3 regions of the Paraburkholderia edwinii genome follow, and region 3 is predicted to be linked to each of the others. Evidence: predicted binding sites of a transcription regulator. Region 3 holds the regulator's gene; each other region holds the start of a gene.
The links. The regulator FliA, encoded in region 3, starts transcription of late flagellar genes. The targets are predictions, from matches to a motif close to CTAAAGTTTNNNNNNNNNNNGCCGNTA.
Positions count from the first base shown of each region.

Region 1: KZJ38_RS34915 (flagellin N-terminal helical domain-containing protein) is a predicted target of FliA. The motif match lies at 3,499-3,525, and genes of this name have one in related genera.
Region 2: KZJ38_RS27680 (flagellin N-terminal helical domain-containing protein) is a predicted target of FliA. The motif match lies at 3,705-3,731, and genes of this name have one in related genera.

Region 1 covers NZ_CP080096.1:3,037,977-3,044,183, reverse strand. The annotation lists gene fliD (flagellar filament capping protein FliD) at 201-1,784, opposite strand; gene KZJ38_RS34915 (flagellin N-terminal helical domain-containing protein) at 1,964-3,406, opposite strand; gene KZJ38_RS34910 (hypothetical protein) at 3,768-5,105, shown strand; gene KZJ38_RS34905 (helix-turn-helix domain-containing protein) at 5,171-6,124, shown strand.
Region 2 covers NZ_CP080096.1:1,323,422-1,329,628, forward strand. The annotation lists gene KZJ38_RS27660 (MxaK protein) at 1-271, shown strand, start outside; gene KZJ38_RS27665 (vWA domain-containing protein) at 268-1,245, shown strand; gene KZJ38_RS27670 (helix-turn-helix domain-containing protein) at 1,230-2,186, opposite strand; gene KZJ38_RS27675 (hypothetical protein) at 2,204-3,589, opposite strand; gene KZJ38_RS27680 (flagellin N-terminal helical domain-containing protein) at 3,820-5,283, shown strand; gene fliD (flagellar filament capping protein FliD) at 5,477-6,207, shown strand, end outside.
Region 3 covers NZ_CP080095.1:492,957-499,163, forward strand. The annotation lists gene flhF (flagellar biosynthesis GTPase FlhF) at 1-613, shown strand, start outside; gene KZJ38_RS02080 (MinD/ParA family ATP-binding protein) at 606-1,475, shown strand; gene KZJ38_RS02085 (RNA polymerase sigma factor FliA) at 1,500-2,231, shown strand; gene KZJ38_RS02090 (flagella synthesis protein FlgN) at 2,380-2,826, opposite strand; gene flgM (flagellar biosynthesis anti-sigma factor FlgM) at 2,923-3,264, opposite strand; gene flgA (flagellar basal body P-ring formation chaperone FlgA) at 3,413-4,924, opposite strand; gene flgB (flagellar basal body rod protein FlgB) at 5,496-5,987, shown strand; gene flgC (flagellar basal body rod protein FlgC) at 6,101-6,207, shown strand, end outside.

The DNA.
Region 1 (6,207 bases), on a different replicon from region 3:
GGTCTATACGCTGCAAATCCGGAAAGGGTTCCCTTGAGCGCGTCGTTGACGTAGTGTGGCTATAGACGATACGTACAGGCCATTTCGATACCGCGGTGACTTCTCTTTGCAGGGAACCCAGCCCGACAAGCCCATTTCGACGACGCGCTCAAGTATCTTATTCCGACTGATGGGCATATCTTCACGGCGGCGAAGCGCGCCTAGTTGTTGTTCTGGGCCAGGGCGCCGCTGCTGTTGCTGCCGCCGAACAGGGCCGTGAGGTAGTTCTGGTTCGTTTGCGCCTGTGCCATCAGCGTATCGAGTGCGGTGAACTGATCGTTGTACTGCGACATCAGCACCGCCTTGTAGTCGTCCAGATCGTCCTGCTGTTTCGACAGGCTGGTGATATCGGCGGTGAGTGCGTCCGTGCGCGACTGGATAATGCCCTTGTCGGGGGACGTGTACGCGGTCAACATCGAGTCGAGTTGCTGAGCGATCCCGTTGGTGTCATTGAACAGCGCACTAATCAGCGCGGGGTTGTTTGTCACTGCGTCGTCGAGCGTGGGGCTGTTAGCATCCGCGTCGATCTGGAGCTGGGCAAACGGCTGGGGATTCGTAGCCGTGTCGACTTGCAACGAAATGCCTAGCGAAGCGAGGGTGCCCGCGATGCCGCCGCTCGATACCGCGCCGCCCGCAATGCCGCTAAGCGACGCGCCGATCTGGTTGATCATTTCGTCGCCTAGCAACGTGCCGCCAGTGCCGGACGTGCCCGCAACGTTCGGCGCGGCAAGCGAGTTCAACTGATTGATTACCGCGTTATAAGCCGTGACGAACGAGGACAGTTCACTCTCAACCGAACCGTGGTCCGGTGCGACGGTCAGTGTTTGCTGGCCGATGGCTTTAGCATTGGTCGGATCGAGCGTCAGTGTTACGCCGGGAATCGCGCCCGAAATGGTGTTCGTCGAACTCGTGACGAGCTGATTGTTAATGGTCAGGCGCGCGTCCTGCGCAGCCTGCGATTGCGTCCAGCCGCCGGACGGAGAAGAGACCGTCGACGAGCCAACCGGTGCACTCGAATCGGTGGTGACGGACGAAGTGACTTCAAGCTGACTGATCGGGCTGGTACTGCTGGTCGCATTTTGCACGTCGACGCTGATCATGCTTGATGAGCCGGTCGATGTGGACTGCAAGCTGAGCGACTGGCCGTTGGCGCCATTGATCACCAGTGCCTTGACGCCGGGATTGCCGGACTCCGAATTGATGTCGTTTGCAATGTCCTGAAGGCTGTCGTTCGACGGGTCGACGGTGACCTGAAACGATTTCGCGGTCGATCCGCTGCCTAAGGAGATGACCAGCGTCCCCGAGCCCATTGCAGCCGAGTCCGCCTGAGAGAACGAACCCGACGTGATCGACTGCGACTGCGCGAACTGCGTCGTGTTGATCTGATAGGTGGCGCCCGATGCACCGCTAGCGGTCTTTGCCGTAATCCCGGCGCCGCTTAGCGTGGCCGTGGTCGATGAAAGTGCGTTGCCGCTCAGAAACGGCCCGATTGCCGCCTGCAGTCCGGACATGGCGGCCGACAGCGTCGCGAGGCTGCTGATCTGAGCCTCGTCCTCTCCAGCCTGCGCAGTAATCAATGCGGCCGGGCCTGCGGTTTTCGCTGTCGCCAGCGCGGATACGAGCGAGTTGACGTCCACCGTGCTGCCGGTCGAGGAGGAAATCAGCGATTGGGCGGCCTGCTGAACTGCGGTAGCGGCGTCTTGCGCGGCTTTTGCGGCTGCGGAGGTAACGGATGAGGTCGACATTAGGAAGCTCCATTCGGCCCGTCAGGCGGGTGATAGGTCATTGCGGATGCAGAACGCCTGGTGTTCGCCGGGAGCCGCGCGTGGGGGAGCCGCATGACATGACCACCGGCTCGCCCCGCGCACGTTACCTACCCGGAACTGCTTTGTCCTGCATACCATCTACAAACGATGGCGAGTAATCACTGCAACAGCTTCAGCACTTGTTGCGGCAATGCATTCGCTTGCGCGACGACCGAGATAGAAGCTTGAACCAGCACTTGCGTCTTGCTCAAATTAGCCGTTTCTTGCGCGAAGTCGGCGTCCATGTAACCCGACGCCGCCGTTGCGAGGTCGGTCGATTGGGCCTGCTGCGTTTGCGCAATCGCGGTGAAGCGATTTTGCACAGCGCCGAGCGACGCCTGCATGTTCGCGATCGTTGCGAGTGCGTTCTGGACGGAATTGATCGCGTTATTGGCACCTTCGGACGTGCTGACGTCGATCTGCGATACGGTGCTCGGCACATTCAGCTGGTTGATTTCCCCAAGCACGCTGCCCGCCGGTTGTACACCCGCCTGGGTCGAGCCGATGGTGCTGGCCGGCGCGTTGGCGAACGAAATCGTACCGCCGGCTGCCGTGTTAAAGAGACCCGCGGTCGCGCCCGAGCTCAGCTGGGTACCGTTCTGATCAACGTACTTGACGCCGCCCTTGCCATCCGATTCGACGCTGACGGTTGTAACGACGTTCGAAGCGCCCGCCGTTGCATTCAGGCCGGTCGAAGCGTCGAGGTCGATGCCCGAAATCTTGCCGAACACGGTATCTTCCGAAGCCGTTGCTGCGTTGGCGGTGATCGCGGCGTTGATGGAGGCGAGGTCGTTGGTAGGCAGGAGTGAATCCGACCCCAACGAGTTTAGCGACAGCGATGAAATGCCGTTGGTCGTCGTGACCGTAAAGAGTGCGGACGACGCTGTCGTCGAGATAGCGGCGTCGTTCTGGTCCTCGAACGTGAATCCACCGTTACCGTCCGAGATGATGTGGATTTCCGTTATCGCGCCTGCGCCGCTCGCTTCCGAGCCATTCGCGTTAAGGTTCAGGCCCGTCACTGTGCCAAGCGTGATGCCCGACTGAACGACGCCGCCGCCGAGCGATGCCGCAGATACCCCTTGGCTCAGATCGATCGCCACGGTTTGACCAACGTCCGCACCGACCTGCACTTGCAGGACACCGGCCGCGCCGTTTAGCAGGGTGAGACCGTTGTATTGCGTTGTCGAAGCAAGCCGGTTGATTTCCTGAGTTTGCTCCTCCACTTCCTTTTGCAGCGCTTGCTGGTTAGCCGGCGTCAACGTGCCTTGCAATGCCTCGTTTGCCAGCTGGTAGATGCGCTGCAAGCTGCTTGTCATGCTGCTCAACGCAGAGCCGATTGTCTGCACCAGTGTCACGCCGTTATTGGCATTCTGAATACCCTGGTTCAGGCCATTTTCCTGCGTCGTCATGGTCGTGACGACGGCCAGGCCAGCCGCATCGTCTGCCGCGCTGTTGATGCGCTTACCCGACGACAGGCGCTGAATTGCTGTGTTCAGGCTGCTGTTATTGGCGTTCAGGTTCTGCTGGGCGATAAGCGAGGGAATATTGGTGTTGATATCCATACGGTCCTCCTTGAAAAGGTAGCGTGGTGCACGACAAGGTTGAGATTAGAGGAGGCGCACATTGATCGATAGTTGCTTGCCTCAAAAGGCGTTGACGGCAGAAGGAATAGCATTTTTAGCGGCTTAAGCCTTAAAGGCTCGAACGGACAAGAAAATGTCCAGAGCGGTCAAACGTCGACTAAAGCATTGAATCAAGATGCTTGGCCATGAACATCGGGAAGTGCTTGAATAAGTAATAGCCGAACTATTTAGCTATAGGGATCCAAAAGGCTACCTGGTTCCTTTTAGGCGTCAAACACCCGGTTTGCTTATTTAGGAACCCGACGGTCCAAACGTACACAGTAACTGTGGTGATTCTCAAGTGAACAACACGTCTATACTGTCAGCCATGAGAGTGGCTGAATACCTTGGCGGACGGGATGCGTCGGTCGTTGAGCTTGGCAGCGGTGAGATAACCGCCTTTCTGGTTTCGCTAAGTCACGAATATAAGGACGCTAGATGCGAAAGCGCCGCGAGAAGCCTGGCAAGCAGGCTGACGATCGACGAGGCGATTTGCTTGCGGATGAATGCCGACGAATTCGCGGCATGTTTGAGCGCGCTTTCTGCGTGGTATAGGGAAGATATATTCCGCGAAGCCGGCTTGGCTCTCACGAAACGATTGGCTACGGACGACTCGCTTTTCTGGTCAATCAACAGCCAGCAGTTGGCCTCGTGTCTCGATGCGTTGAATAAATGGGACAAGGAACCGGTGTGCCGTGCTGCGGCCGTGCGACTGGCAACCAGAATCTTCGTCGATAAGGTTCTCGCCAATGCGCTCCACAGACATGAGATCGCTGGTGTCCTGAACGCGCTGAGCAAATGGCCCGATGAAGAGGTGTGCCGGGGCGCGAGCGTACAGCTTGCCGAGCGGATTGTCGGCGATCAACTGTTGCTGGCGCGGATGAATGCGCAAGAGGTTGCGAGTTGTCTGTACGCGCTGGGAAAGTGGAGCAACGACCGAACCTGCGAGGAGGCGGCGCGACGGTTTGCACGACGCCTCTCAACGGATGAGTCGCTAATACGGCAATTGAACGGCGTGCGTCTTACGCATTGTCTAAGCGGGTTGGGAACGTGGAGCGACGATGAAGCCTGTCATGCGGCCGGCCAAAGACTGGCCAGGCGGCTGACGGAGGACGGTCCCTTACGACATCATCTGAATGGCAGGCATGTGGCGGTCTGCCTGGATGCGTTAGCGAAGTGGTGTTCGGACGAGGTTTGTTCCAGCGCCGCCACTCGATTGTCGAGGCGCATCGCGTCGGACGCGTCTATATGTCATCGCTTAAGCGTGAAGCATGTCGTTAACTGCCTTGGCGCTCTTTCCAGGTTGCACGATTCGACAGCGACCGCGGCGGCGGCAATCAGGCTTTCGCAGCGCATTGTGGATGACATTTCGTTGGTGGAGCAAATGAACGGTGAAGCTATCACCGCGTGCCTGATCGCTCTGACGAGATGGTATTCCCAAGCCGCATGCCATGAAGCAGCCGTACAGATAGCAAAGCGTCTCGTTAAAGACGACGCGCTGCTTGTCGACTTCCATGAGCAGCAGCTAGTCCAATGTCTCCAAGCTTTGTCGCGCTGGGAGCATGGCAGCACTTTCGATGAGGCAAGCAGAATTCTTCAGCTGCGAATGCCAGATCGAGCTACTGCGGATGTGCAATAGCGGAGAGATACACCCCATCCGCTCACCTCGGGACGAACCAGGCAAGAAGCGGCGAAATTGAGAAAATGATGAACTTTGTTGCGCGTGCTCTCGAAAAGGAAACACCGAAGTTCGAGGATGAATGGTGTCGACTTGTGCAAAAAAACTGGAGCATGCAGTGCGCGTTTGACACGGGAGTCGAGCGTCAGCTCCTCACGGCGTCGTGGTTTATGGGGGACGTCCGATTCGAGGTTGCCGATCTGTCAGGCCAGCAGTGGATCTGGAAACCGGGGCCGGGCCTCGATAGCTGGAGAAGGAACACTGTCGTCGTATTCCTGACCGAGAGCGGCTCGACCGAGATCGAGCAAAACGGAAAGTCTGTACGGCTGAAATCAAACTCGTGTCTTCTTCTTGACGGCAGTGTCAAATATGCACAGGCATCAGGTCCGGATTCGCGCGGACTATTGCTTCGAGTGCCGAAAGCTTCGCTCGAAACAAGGGGAAAGATATCCTTGGGCCGTGATTTGCTCCTGGTCAACAATGCGTCGCCGGACGTGCTGATGCTGCAGTCAATGCTGACGGGCGCGGCAGCCTATGGCGAGGCGAGCAGCGTGTACACCAGATGGCGGGTCGCCGAACTTCTGACTCATTTGATGGGGGAAATTGCCGACGAGCTTGCAGCGCCCAACGGTCGGACGCGTCCTGAAATGATGCTAAGAAAGGTCAAACGTTTTATTGAGCGGAACGTCGGAAATGAAAACATTGACCTCGACTTCGTAGCGGGCGCCATGGGAGTGTCAAAACGGCATTTATCGAGAATTTTTGCGCAGGAGGGGACTTCTGTGATGCGCTACCTTTTGCAGCAACGGCTTGCGAAAGCGGAGAAGATCCTTGCGCACAGCGATGAAAGTGTTCGCATTAGTGATGTCGCGTGGCACTGCGGTTTTGTCAGTGCGGCGCATTTCAGCCGCGCGTTCAAGAGGCAATATGGCGTGAGTCCAACCACGCTCCAGTGCGCCGAACAGGAGGCAGTCAAATAAAGTGGGACCTGAGGGCTGTTCCCGCGCATAGGCCGTCGAGGGTAGCCGGCACTTTCCCGAGCATCGGCGTTCGGTCCATGTTG
Region 2 (6,207 bases), on a different replicon from region 3:
CGCGCTGTTCGATCTCGCGAACCTGTCGCTGCGTGAAGCGGCAGGCGACGATGCGCGCGGGCCGCTGCGATCGTTGCCGTTGCTCGAGACGGCGAAAGCACGCTACCGTGACTTGCTGCGCGACGATCCGACCGACTGGGACGCGCGCTATAACCTCGAGCGCGCGCTGCGTCTCGCACCGGAATCGCCTGACGAGGTCGACACGGATCAGGACATCGAGCAGCGCCGCAGCGTCAGAGTACGCGGCGCACAGCCACAGGAGCTGCCGTGAACATCGGCAAAGGCAGCGTAGTGGTTTTTATGCGCCGATACGCGCTGCTCGGCGGGGCCGCCTTGCTGCTGGTCGCGGCCGTATGGATGCCGCCGATTGCGCGTGCGCGGTTAGTTTCAAGCTACATCGTGACGTTCGACATTACGCAGAGCATGGATACCGAGGACGTGACGCTGAACGGGCGTCCGGTTAGCCGTCTGACGTTCGCGAAGACGGCGATGCAAGAGGCGCTGCAGCGCCTGCCTTGCGGCTCGCGCGTTGGCTGGAGTGTCTTTACGGGCACGCGCTCGCTGCTTCTCTTCGTTCCGGTGGAAGTTTGTTCGCATTACGACGCATTACTGTCGTCGCTTGATCAGATCGGCGGACAGATGCGCTGGGCCGACAGCAGTGTGATCGCGCAAGGTGGTCTTTACTCGGCCGTGCACGCGGCGTCGGATGCGGGATCGAAAGCGGCAGTGGTATTTATCACCGATGGGCAGGAAGCGCCGCCCGTTGCGCCATCGGAGACGGCCGTGCGGGGCATTACACAAGGGCAGGCCGACGGATGGATTGTCGGTGTCGGCGGCGATCAGCCGGCGCCGATTCCGCGCACCAATGCGCAAGGCGCGCGCATCGGATTCTGGCGCGCCGATGAGGTGATCCAGTCAGTGCCTGGCAGAAGCTCGGCGGGCGCCGGTGGGCACGAGGAATTGTCGGCATTGCGCGAGCCTTATCTACGAGCGCTTGCGGCACATTCAGGCTTCGGCTATCAGCGGCTCGACAACCTCACCGCGCTATCCACCGCAATGGCCGATCCTAAACTCGGCCAACGCATGCAGGTTGCGACCGATTTCCGCTGGTGCCCGGCGCTTGTCGCATTGCTTTTGCTCGTGCTTTATTTTATTTCGCGACTCAGAAGGAAAACTCAAGCGAAAAAAACCTCTACGCTAAGCGTTAAAGCACGCCTGGCGCCGAACCCTCACTTGGCGGAATGAGCCGGTCGAACGCGCTGGATCGTGGTGGGGCTTGTGCCGTAATGCTTCTTGAAGGTTCTGCTAAAGTGGGCCGCGCTGACGAAACCGCACTGCCATGCAATGTCGCTGATGCGAACCCGATCGTCGCTATTCGTCAAGAGCTTGTTGGCTCTGGCAAGCCGCTGCTGCAACAGGTAGCGCATCACGGACGATCCGTCGCGCTCAAAGAGCTTGGTCAGATAGCGCCTTGAAACGCCCATTGCGGCGGCAACGAAGTCGATATCGATCTGTTCGTTCGCCACATTGCGTTCGATGAAACGCTTGGCCTGCTTGAGCAGGGCGTCCGAACTCGTGACGCGTTTGGGCGCGGTCAGGTCGTCGGTGACGATTTCCATCAGGTCGGTCAGATGCTCCGCAACGAGCCTTGCACCGTACGAACTGCACTGCTCGCCATAGGCCGCCGCGCCCGCAATCAGCGACTTGAGCAATGCAACGTCCGGCGACGTGGCATCCGCCACGAACATCTCGCGGCTCGACAAAACCTTTCCTCTTGTTTCGAGCGAAGCTTTCGATACGCGCAGGATCATGCCGCGCGAGTCGTCGCGCGCCGTCTGCGTGTATTTGATGCTGCCGTCGAACAGCAGCAACGAGCCTTCGCCAAGCTCGACCTGGTCGCCGTCCTGTTCGATCTCGATGGTGCCGCTTTCGATCAGGAACAGCAGCAGTGTGTTCTTGCGCCAGTCGTCGAGGCCCGGGCCCGGTGTCCATGTCCATTGCTGACCGGACAGTTCCGCGGCCTCGAAGCGAAGATCGCCCATATACCACGACGCGGTCAGAAGCTCGCGTGTGACGCCTGTTTCGAACTCACACTCCATGCTCCAGTTTCTTCTGACGAGATCGCACCACTCGCCCTTGGTCTTGGCTGACTTATCCTGGGTTGCCTGTTTGACGAAATGCATCATGCTACGTACCTGACAACTCAACTAAAACTGCGTTGCATCACCGCCGCATCGAGGCCTTCATGCGGCGCTTCACTTGCCGAGACGCGATGCAAGAGTCGTGTGACGGCATCGCGGCAGGCGGCCTCGTTCTGTAATTTAGACAACGCGGTCAAACAATCCGAAACCGCTTCATTGCTTAACTGTGCGACCAGTACGCTGTCCATCAGAAGACGTTGCGCAAGCCGCACCGCCGCCGACCGGCATGCGGGGTCGTCTTCCATATCTCCAAGTGACTTAAGGCAATTGACGACATGTTTGGCGCTAAGACGGTTGCAAATCGACGCGTCCGTCGCAAGACGCCGCGACAATTGTCCAACTGCTGTGCGGCATGTTTTCTCGGTATGCAATTTTGCCAACGAATGCAAGCACACAGCGACATGCCGTCCATTCAGGTTGTGTCGCAACGGACCGTCTTCGACGACGCGCTTTGCAAGTCGAACCACTGCGCGCTGACACGCGGAGTCTAAAGCCCATTCGCCTAAAGCGCTAAGACAATTTGCGAGACGTACGCCATTCAGCTGTCTTACTACTGTTTCGTCCGTAACAATGCGGGTTGCCAATCGTCTTCCTGCAAAGAAACACGCTTCATTGCCGTGCCATTTACCAAGCGCATACAAAGCGTTTGCAATTGCAAGTCCGTTCATGCGCGACAGTAATCTGTCGTTCGTCACGATCTGTCTGGCGAGATGTGCGCCGGCCTGAACGCATGTTTCATGGTCGTGCCACTTGCTAAGCGCGTTCAGGCAACTGCCGATCTCATGACCGTTCAGGTCGTTCCAGAGCAGCGCATCGGTCGTAATGCCTGCCGCCAGATGTATCCCCGCGGCGCGGCAGATCGGTTCCCTGTCCCACTTACATAGGGCATTCAGACATTCGATGACCTCACGCACACCAAGCGTCAGGCGCAGCGGCTCATCGTTGGCGAGCCGTATCGCGAGCCGCAAACCTGCGTGCTGGCAGGCTTCGTCTTTATGCCACTTGCCAAAAGCGATCAGGCAATCGGAGATCTCAGAACCACTCAATGCATCGCAAAGGCGGCTGTCTGTTTCGAGTCGCGCGGCCAGTCTCGCAGCGGCTCTTTGGAAAACCTCAGGTTCCCACTTCGCTAGCGCGCTTAAACATGAGGCGAACTCACGACTATTGAGCTTGCTGCGAAGCGCGCCGTCTGATGCCAAAGCTTCTGCAAAGCTTGCGGCAATCTTCTGATTGGCATCGTCGTGGTTACGTTCGTTTAACGAAGCCAGTAATAAATGGAAATTTGAATGGCCCTTTGCGTGCGCAGCGAAAATATCTGGATTGTTTACGAAAGATAATCTTTCGTTATCCAAATTCCTCGATCGAAGGAGACTTTCAGCCCCTTTCATATCTATTTCTCCCTTTAGGTCCATTGGGCGAAGCTATCTTGGGCCAATGGCTAGCGAGAAGTTTGACCGTGCGACGACTTTCTTTTGTCTTTACGGGCATGCGTGCGCTTTGCTTCTCAAGCATCGAGCGCCCTTGCCGTCAACGCAGGCTAAGGCGGTCAGCAATGCATAAGCGCTTCCGCCGACGTCAATGTTGTCAAAGATCAGACTACCCTTCTACGGAGTTCCGCATGTCGCTTTCCATATTTAGCAATATTCCCTCGCTGGTCGCACAAGAGAACCTGAACTCTTCGGGCAGCCTGCTTGACCAGTCGATCCAACGCCTGTCATCGGGTAAGCGTATCAACAGCGCGGCGGACGATCCGGCTGGCCTCGCAATTTCGACGACGCTGCAAACGCAGATCAACGGGCTGACTCAAGGCATCTCCAATGCAAACAGCGGCGTGTCGCTGGTGCAGACGGCCAGCACGGGTCTTCAGCAAATCGTGAATGCGCTGCAGACGATCCGTTCGCTGGCCAACGAAGCGCAGGGCGGTACGGAGACGCCGGAAAACCAGGCATCCTCGCAAGCGGAAGTGGCGCAGGAGATCGATGAAGTCAACCGTATTGCTTCGCAAACGACGTTCAACGGTTTGAATCTGCTGACCGGGCAACTGGGCGTTATCAATGTGCAGGTCGGCGCGGACGACGGCCAGACGGTCGCGGTCAATCTGAGCCAGAGCGTCTCGGCTGGATCGCTCGGTGGTGGCCTCGCGGAGTCGGGTGCGATTCTCGGGACGGTATCGAATCTCAACCTGAACGCCGACGGCACGGTCAATACCAGCGGCAGCCCGGGTGCGATCAGTTCGATCAACATCGTCGCGAACGGCAACGGCGGCTTCACGTTCACGGACCAGAACGGCAACTCGATCTCGACGGCAGCATCGGCCTCGCTGTTCACCACGACGACGACCAACGGCATTTCGTCGCTGTCGTTGAACAGCACCGGTGCACTGACGCCGACGAACGAGCTGACGTCGATCTCCGCTGCGGTTGCCGCAGGTTCGGGCGCCGCGAACGGCGCAGTGTTCGGCACGATTTCGGACATCGACATCGACCCGGCGACGGGTCTGGACGCGACGGCGAATACGGAGAATGCGATCACGTCGATCACGGTCGAATCGAACGGCAACGGCGGCGTGAAGTTCGTCGATCAGAACAACAACCCGGTTCCGGCATCCGCAACGGCGGGCCTTTTCAACCTGACGACGACTGCCGGCGGCGGTGTGAGCGCCATCTCGTTTGCCGGCACCGCGCCGACCAGCACGATCGGATCGACTGCAGTGGGCACGCAGCCGCAAAACAGCACGCTCGCGTCCGTCAACACGTTGAACACGCCGACGACGGTAGCCGATATCAACATCAGCTCCACGCTAGGCGCGAACAATGCGGTGCTGTCGATCGACAACGCGCTGGCCACCATCAACAACCTCCAGGCATCACTCGGGGCAGCGCAGACTCGCTTGACCGGGATCTCGCAATCGCAGCAGGACGAGTCGACCGACCTGTCAAGCGCGCAGTCGCAGATCACTGACGCCGACTTCGCGCAGGAAACGGCAAATCTGAGCAAGGCACAGGTGCTGCAGCAAGCCGGTATCTCGGTGCTCGCGCAAGCGAACTCGCAGCCGCAGCAAGTGCTGAAGCTTCTGCAATAAGCGTCGCGCCTCCAGCAGAACGACGAACTGGAGAAAGCGGCTTTTAGTGAGTAGCACGCAGTAACGTGCGCGGGTGAGCCGGCAATCGATGCAGTCAGGCTCATCCGCGAAACGTGGACAGCATAAGCAGTACGACGTCCTAAACCCCGAATGCGGGAGTGAGCGGCCTGACGCGCCGCATGGAGCTTTTCAAATGTCGACTACACCCGTTTCCTCGGCGGCGGCCGCCGCGGCCGCCAAGGCGGCTTCCGCGGTTCAGCAGGCCGCCCAATCGCTGATATCCGAATCGACCGGCAGTACACTCGATGTGAACTCGCTCGTGTCGGCGCTTGTGCAAGATAGAGTCGCGGGTCAGAACTCTGAGTTGACCACGCAGGCAGGGATAGACAAAAGCGATATCGCCGGGCTCGCCTCGCTGTCCGGTGCGCTGGGCAGCCTCCAGGCGGCATTGAGCCCGTTCCTGAGCGGCGATGCGCTTGCATCGTTCTCCGCGACGTTAAGCGGCGATGGCATTACGGCGAAAGCCGGCCAGGGCGCAGTGGCGCAGACCTTTCCGCTCGACGTGACGCAAGTTGCGCAGTCGCAAATTCTCACGTCGCAGCCATTCAACAGCACCGACGCTGCCGCGATGGGCACAGGCACAGTCAGTATTTCGCTGGGCAGCGGGTCGAGCGCGAAGTCGTTTCAGATCAGTGTCGACTCGTCGGACGACAGCCTGCAGGACATCGCCAACGCGATCAACACGGCATCGGACAACCCGGGCATCAAGGCAAGCATCATCCAGGGCGCGAACGGCCCGTCGCTGAGCCTGCAATCGACTGCAACGGGCGCGGCGAACACCATCAACGTCAGCGTGAACCAGTCGAGTCCCACCGCGCTTTCACAGCTCGATGTGACGTCGGGCACCAGCACGGACCCGGGCCC
Region 3 (6,207 bases):
CGCAAGCAAGGTCGCGCTGCTGACCACCGATAGCTACCGGATCGGCGGCCACGAACAGCTGCGCATCTTCGGCAAGATTCTCGGCGTGTCGGTGCATGCGGTGAAGGATGGCGCCGACCTGCAGCTCGCGCTGTCCGAGCTGCGCAACAAGCACATCGTGCTGATCGACACGATCGGCATGAGCCAGCGCGACCGCCTCGTGTCGGACCAGATCGCGATGTTGAGCCGCGCGGGCCAGCCGGTGCAGCGTCTGCTGCTGCTGAACGCAACCTGCCACGGCGACACGCTCAACGAAGTCGTGCAGGCCTATCAGAGCGCGCCGGACAAACAGCCGCTCGCCGGCTGCATTCTGACCAAGCTCGACGAAGCAACGAATCTCGGCAGCACGCTCGACGCGGTGCTGCGTTATCGACTGCCCGTCCACTACGTTTCGACCGGCCAGAAGGTGCCGGAAAACCTCTACGTCGCGACCAAGAAATTCCTCGTTCGCAGCGCGTTCTGCATCCCGCGCGACCATTCGCCGTTCGTCCCGCAGGAAGACGACGTCCCGGGTCTGCTCTCCGCGCTGTCCGCACGCTCGACTGCCGAGCAGCATGAGGTCCGGTTTGGCTAAGTTCGTGTCCGATCAGGCAGAAGGACTGCGGCGCCTGCTCGCACGCCACGGTTCGCGCGCGATCGCCGTGACCGGCGGCACGGCCGGCGTCGGCTGTTCGACGACGGTCGTGAATCTCGCGGCGGCGCTCGCGGCGCAGGGCAAGGATGTGCTCGTCGTCGACGAGCACGCGGGCCAACCGCACGCGATCGTCGCGCGGCCCGACGGCGCGGCGGCTGAACGCTTCGTCGCGTTTACGCGCGGCGAGATGTCGCTCGATGCGGCAACCGATCGCCACAGCGCGGGCTTTGCCGTGCTGGCCGCCCCGCGCAGCCATCGCGACATGTGCAAGCCCTCGCAACTGGCCGCGGTGTTCGACAGCACGGCCGACGTCGTGCTGATCGACGTGCAGTTCGAGCGCGACGGCATGCTGTCGGACCTCGCGCTGCAGGCGCACGACCTGATGATGGTCACGCGCGTCGCCGCGCAGGCGATCACCGATACGTACGCGTGCATGAAGCGCCTGCACTACGCGTACGCGATCGCGCAATTCCGCGTGCTCGTGAATCACGTGCACAGCGTCGCCGATGCGCAGCTCGCGCTCGACAACCTCGCGGCTGTCGCGGGGCGTTATCTGACCGTGTCGCTCGAAGGCGCCGGCTGCGTCGCGGCCGACCCGCTGATGACGCGCTCTGCGGAACTGTCGCGCTGCATCGTCGAAGCCTTCCCTTCGACACCTGCCGCGCGCGACTTCCGGCACCTTGCCGCGGAACTGCAGTACTGGCCGATGCGGCCAGCGATGTCATCGCGCGCGCCGTGGTCGGCGAGCGCGGCAGTCACGACGGCGTCACACGCCGAACAACCGTCCGCACAACACGCCTGACAGGCAGCGGACAAGGGGAGCTCGATGTACAACGCTCAAGGAAAGATTTCTCAGGCCGACGTTCTGACGAAATACACGCCGCTGGTCCGGCGGCTCGGTCTGCAGCTGGTGGCAAAGATGCCGGCGAGCGTGGACCTCGACGATCTGATTCAGGCCGGCATGATCGGCCTGCTCGACGCCGCAAGCCGCTACAAGGAAGATCAGGGCGCGCAGTTCGAAACCTATGCGAGCCAGCGCATTCGTGGCGCGATGCTCGACGAGCTGCGCAGCAACGACTGGCTGCCGCGCAGCGTGCGGCGCACGTCGCGCGAACTCGAGATGGCGGTGCACCAGGTCGAGCAGCAGCTCGGCCGTGCCGCGAGCGAAGCCGAAATCGCGCTGCACCTGAAGATGCCGCTCGACGAATATCAGGCGATGCTGCAGGACCTGCATGGCAGCCAGCTCATCTACTACGAAGACTTCGACCGCTCCGCCGACGACGAACCGTTCCTCGACCGCTATTGCGTCGATCACTCGGACCCGCTGTCGGCGCTGCTCGACGAGAGCCTGCGCGGCGCGCTGATCGAAGCGATCGAGCGGCTGCCGGAGCGCGAAAAGCTGCTGATGTCGCTGTACTACGAGCGCGGCATGAACCTGCGCGAGATCGGCGCCGTGATCGAAGTGAGCGAGTCGCGCGTGTGCCAGCTGCATAGCCAGGCGGTCGCGCGGCTGCGCGCGCGCTTGCGCGAAATGGCGTGGGCGGCTGAGGAGAGCTGAAAAGGGGAGTCCCGTCTGGCAAGGGTTTGCCGGGAATTTATACCCTACGATGAGATCGTGGGGTATAAATTTTTCGCGGGTTTATCGCTCTTGAAGAAGGCGCAGCAGGCGCGGCCACGATTGCGACGGTGACCGCGCCGCAGGTCGTTTACAGCCCCGAATACATCGGTACTTTGCCGTCCGGGCCGTAAAACGACGATGCTTTCTCAGGGGTGCCGCGCAGCACCGCCAGAATGCGGCGGTTGTAGTCCATGCGCGTGCGGATCATCAGGCCGTTGTTGAAGTTGAGCCTGCGGGCGCGTTCCGCCGATTTCTGCAGCAGGCTCCACTGTTCGTTCAGGCGCGCATCCTTGGCCGCGGCGAGATCCATGCCGCGCTTGCCGGCCGGCAGGCCGCGCTCGCGCAGATGTCCTTCGCGCGTGCGCTCGAGCATCGCGAGCTTGTCGGCCATCGAGGATTTCTGCTCGACGATCGGCTTCAGGATTTCGCCCGGGTACGCGGTGGTCAGCGCTTTCTGTTCGACGGCGAGCAAGGAGGCAAAAGCTTCGACCGTCGCGTATTCGTCGATGATGGTGTCAAGCAGGGCGTCTTTCATCTCTCACTCAAACGTTAATCCGCCCGCTGACGCAGGCGACGCAGGTTTCTACATGCGTCCGCCAGTGAGCGCGCCCTGAGAAGAACGTTCGGACGCTCAGCTGTCGGACGACGGCCGGTTGCCTTGCAGCAGGCTGCGTGCGGTTTCGAGCACGCCATCGGCAATCTTCGACGCATCGATCTTCAGCGAGCCATCGCGGATCGCCTGCTTGATCGACTCGACATGCCCGGTATCGATATCGTGCGAGCCTGACACCGCGAGGCTCTGCAGATGGCCCGCGAGCGCCGACAGGCTGACGTCAGCGGCCGCGCCGCCGCCGCTCGAGACCGGCGTACGCGCCGTGTTCGCGCCGGCAGCAGCGGGTTCGCCCTGCTGGCTGCGCTGCACGCCGTTGTTAAGCGGCGTCAGATTCGGGTTGGTGCTGGAATCGACTTTCACGATGGGCTTCCTGAACGATTTGACTGTGATATCGGCAGTCGCCGGCCGAAACTTTAGCGCAATCAAAGCCCGCCGTTTCCCGGTCTTCCGTCACCTTTTCCGTATCTGAAACCCGTTCGCGTCGCGCGGTAACCGCCCGCACGGCCATCTACATCTGGATCTCGACGGTCGAACCGTCCTTCACCACGCCGGTCACGATCTGGCCGTTCGTGGTCTTGACCCGCACCTGCTGGCCCGGCGTCGCGTTGTTCATCGCGCTGCCTTCCGCCGAAATCGAGAATCCCTCGCCCGCCGCGACAACGCGCACCGTTTGCCCGGCTGTGATCGACGACGTGCCGCGGATCGTGTCCTGACGCAGCGGCAGCCCGGCGCCGATGCGCACGAGCGCGACCGCGCCGACCGCCTGCGACGGATCGGTGATCACCGTTTGCGGCAAGGTCGCCAGATCGCCTTCGTGGGCGACGAGATCGGCGGCGGTCAACGTCTCGCCCGGCGCGATCTGCCGCGAGGCCGTGTAGTAGGTCGCCTGCAGCGAGATGCGCGCCTGCAGATAGAGCGTCCACGGGCGCGCGCCCGCGCAACGCACGCCGACCGATGTGCGTCCCCACAAGCGCGCACCGACCGGCATGAACGGCTCGAGCGACGTGCAGGCCGCGAGGCCGCGCGGGAAGGCGGGAGCGACGGTAATCGTGATCTTGCCGGGCAGTCCGGCCGTTTGCTGCTGCAGGAACGTGAACGCGGTGGCGCGGATCGTTTCGCCGTCCTGCTGGCCGGCCGGCACCGGGGCTGCGTTGGGCGTGCTCGCGGCAAGCGCGTTGGCGCCGCCGGCGTTGATCGTGGCGACGGCCGGAACGGTGCCGCCGGCCACGCCGGCGCGCGGGGTGTAACGCACGGGTTGCAATTGGGCGGCTTGTGCGGCTTGTGCGGACTGGGCGAGACGCTGGGGCGCCGGTGCAGTGGCTTGCGCGGTCATCGCCGGCGCCGTCGATTGCGCAGCCGTCCGCGCCGATGCCGCCGCTTGTGCCGCTTGTGCCGCTGCCGTCGCGGTGACCTGCCGCATGGCTTGCGCGTTCGAGCCGGCTTGTCCTGCCGACGCGGGCTGCGACTGTGCGGCCTGCGCCGCCCATTGCTGGGCGGCCTTGATCTGCGCCGCGTTCGCTTGCGCGACAGTTATCGGCGCACCCGTCGCGACATTCATCGGCTGTGCATTCGTCGCCTGCGTCCTGACCGCCGCGGTGCCGCCGGGGCCGCCGAGCTGCGGCGGCTCGCCGCGCGCCGAAAGCGGGTCGATCTGAACCGGCGCCGATGCATCGGCCGCATCGGCCGCGCGAATATCGGAAGCGGGCACGCTGTAGCGCGCTTGCGCATTGCTGACGACCACCGGCGCCACGCCTTGCGCCGGCTGCTGCACGGTCACGGGTTGCAGCGTCACCGGCACACCGGGCAGCGCGCCGGCGGTCATGACACGGCCGCTCGTCACGGTGCCGCTGGTTGCGTTCGCGGCATAGGCGCCGGCCGCCGTGTGCGCGCCCGGCTCGCCGGTTCCGGGAATCACGATCTCGCCGTTCTCCGCGTTGGCGGCGCGCTGTGCGGCCCGTGTCGGACGCAGCGCGGCAAGCGCTGCCGAAGTCGGCTGCGTGGGACGACCGGCCGTGCCCATGCGCGCGACGAGCGCTTGCGCATCGGCGGGATTCTTTTCGCCGGGGCCGGGGATCACGATCGGGCCGCCGTTGGCCTGCGCGTAGGCAAGCGCCGGCATCGCGCCGGCTGCGATCAATGCGACCGGCAAACTCGCGCCCGGCAACGCCACGCCGAGCAACGCCGCAACCGACGACACACGCATGGCGCGCCATACATGCGATGCGTGCAAGCGCAGCCGCGCCGCGCTGTGCAGCCGCGCGGCGCGAGACACGCCGGGCAGGGCAGCAGAAGCGGGCAGGGCCATGGCAACTCTCCAGAATCAGGGACGAACGCGCGAGCCGCGACGGCCCGCAGGTACTGAACGGTACAGGACGCATTCTAGGGAGCGGCCTCCCAGCGCAAACGTTGAATAGAGGGGGCCTTCCCCGGCTATTCGTTCAATTGGCCCTTGCATCGCGCCCCTAAGATGCAGTCCATGCGAAAAAGCCTTTGCGGATTGCTTTCACCGTTGCCGGACACGTGCCGCGGCAAGGATGCGCAAGGGCGGCAGGCGAATATGGCTGCGGACCGTTCATACGGAGAGATGCCCGATGCTTGACAGGCTCGATAACGATTTTGCGTTCAACAAGGAAGCGCTCGACGTGCGCGCGTACCGGCAGGAAGTGCTGTCGTCGAACATTGCGAACGCCGATACGCCGAACTACAAGGCGCGCGACATCAACTTCTCGTCGTCGCTCGCGGGCGCGTTGCGCAAAGCCGGCGGCGATTCGGGCGCGGGTTCGGGCGCCTCGCGGCTCCAGATGGCGCAACCGGCCGGCGTGACGAGCGGCATGACGCTCGCGACGACCGAGCCCGGCCATATGGCGGGCAAGGCAAGGCTGATTCCGACCGGCGGTCCGGTCGAAGACTACGGTCAGTTGAAGTACCGGATTCCCGCGCAGGCCGCGCTCGACGGCAACACGGTCGACCTCGACTCGGAGCGCGTGCAGTTCGCCGACAACACGCTGCATCTGGAATCGGGCATGACGCTCGTGTCGTCGCAGATCAAGGGATTGCTGGGCGCGATTACCTCAGGTAGCTAACCCGGCAGCAAACAGGGCAGCCAACCGGGCAGCTAACAGAACATACCGGCATAACCAGCCAGACAGCAGCACTCATTAAACGCTACGGGACCAATGAAGGAGGTCGGAAGACCATGTCATTAATGAACATCTTCAAGGTGGCGGGTTCGGCGCTGACTGCGGAATCGCAGCGCCTGAACGTCACCGCGTCGAATCTGGCGAACGCGGACAGCACGACCGG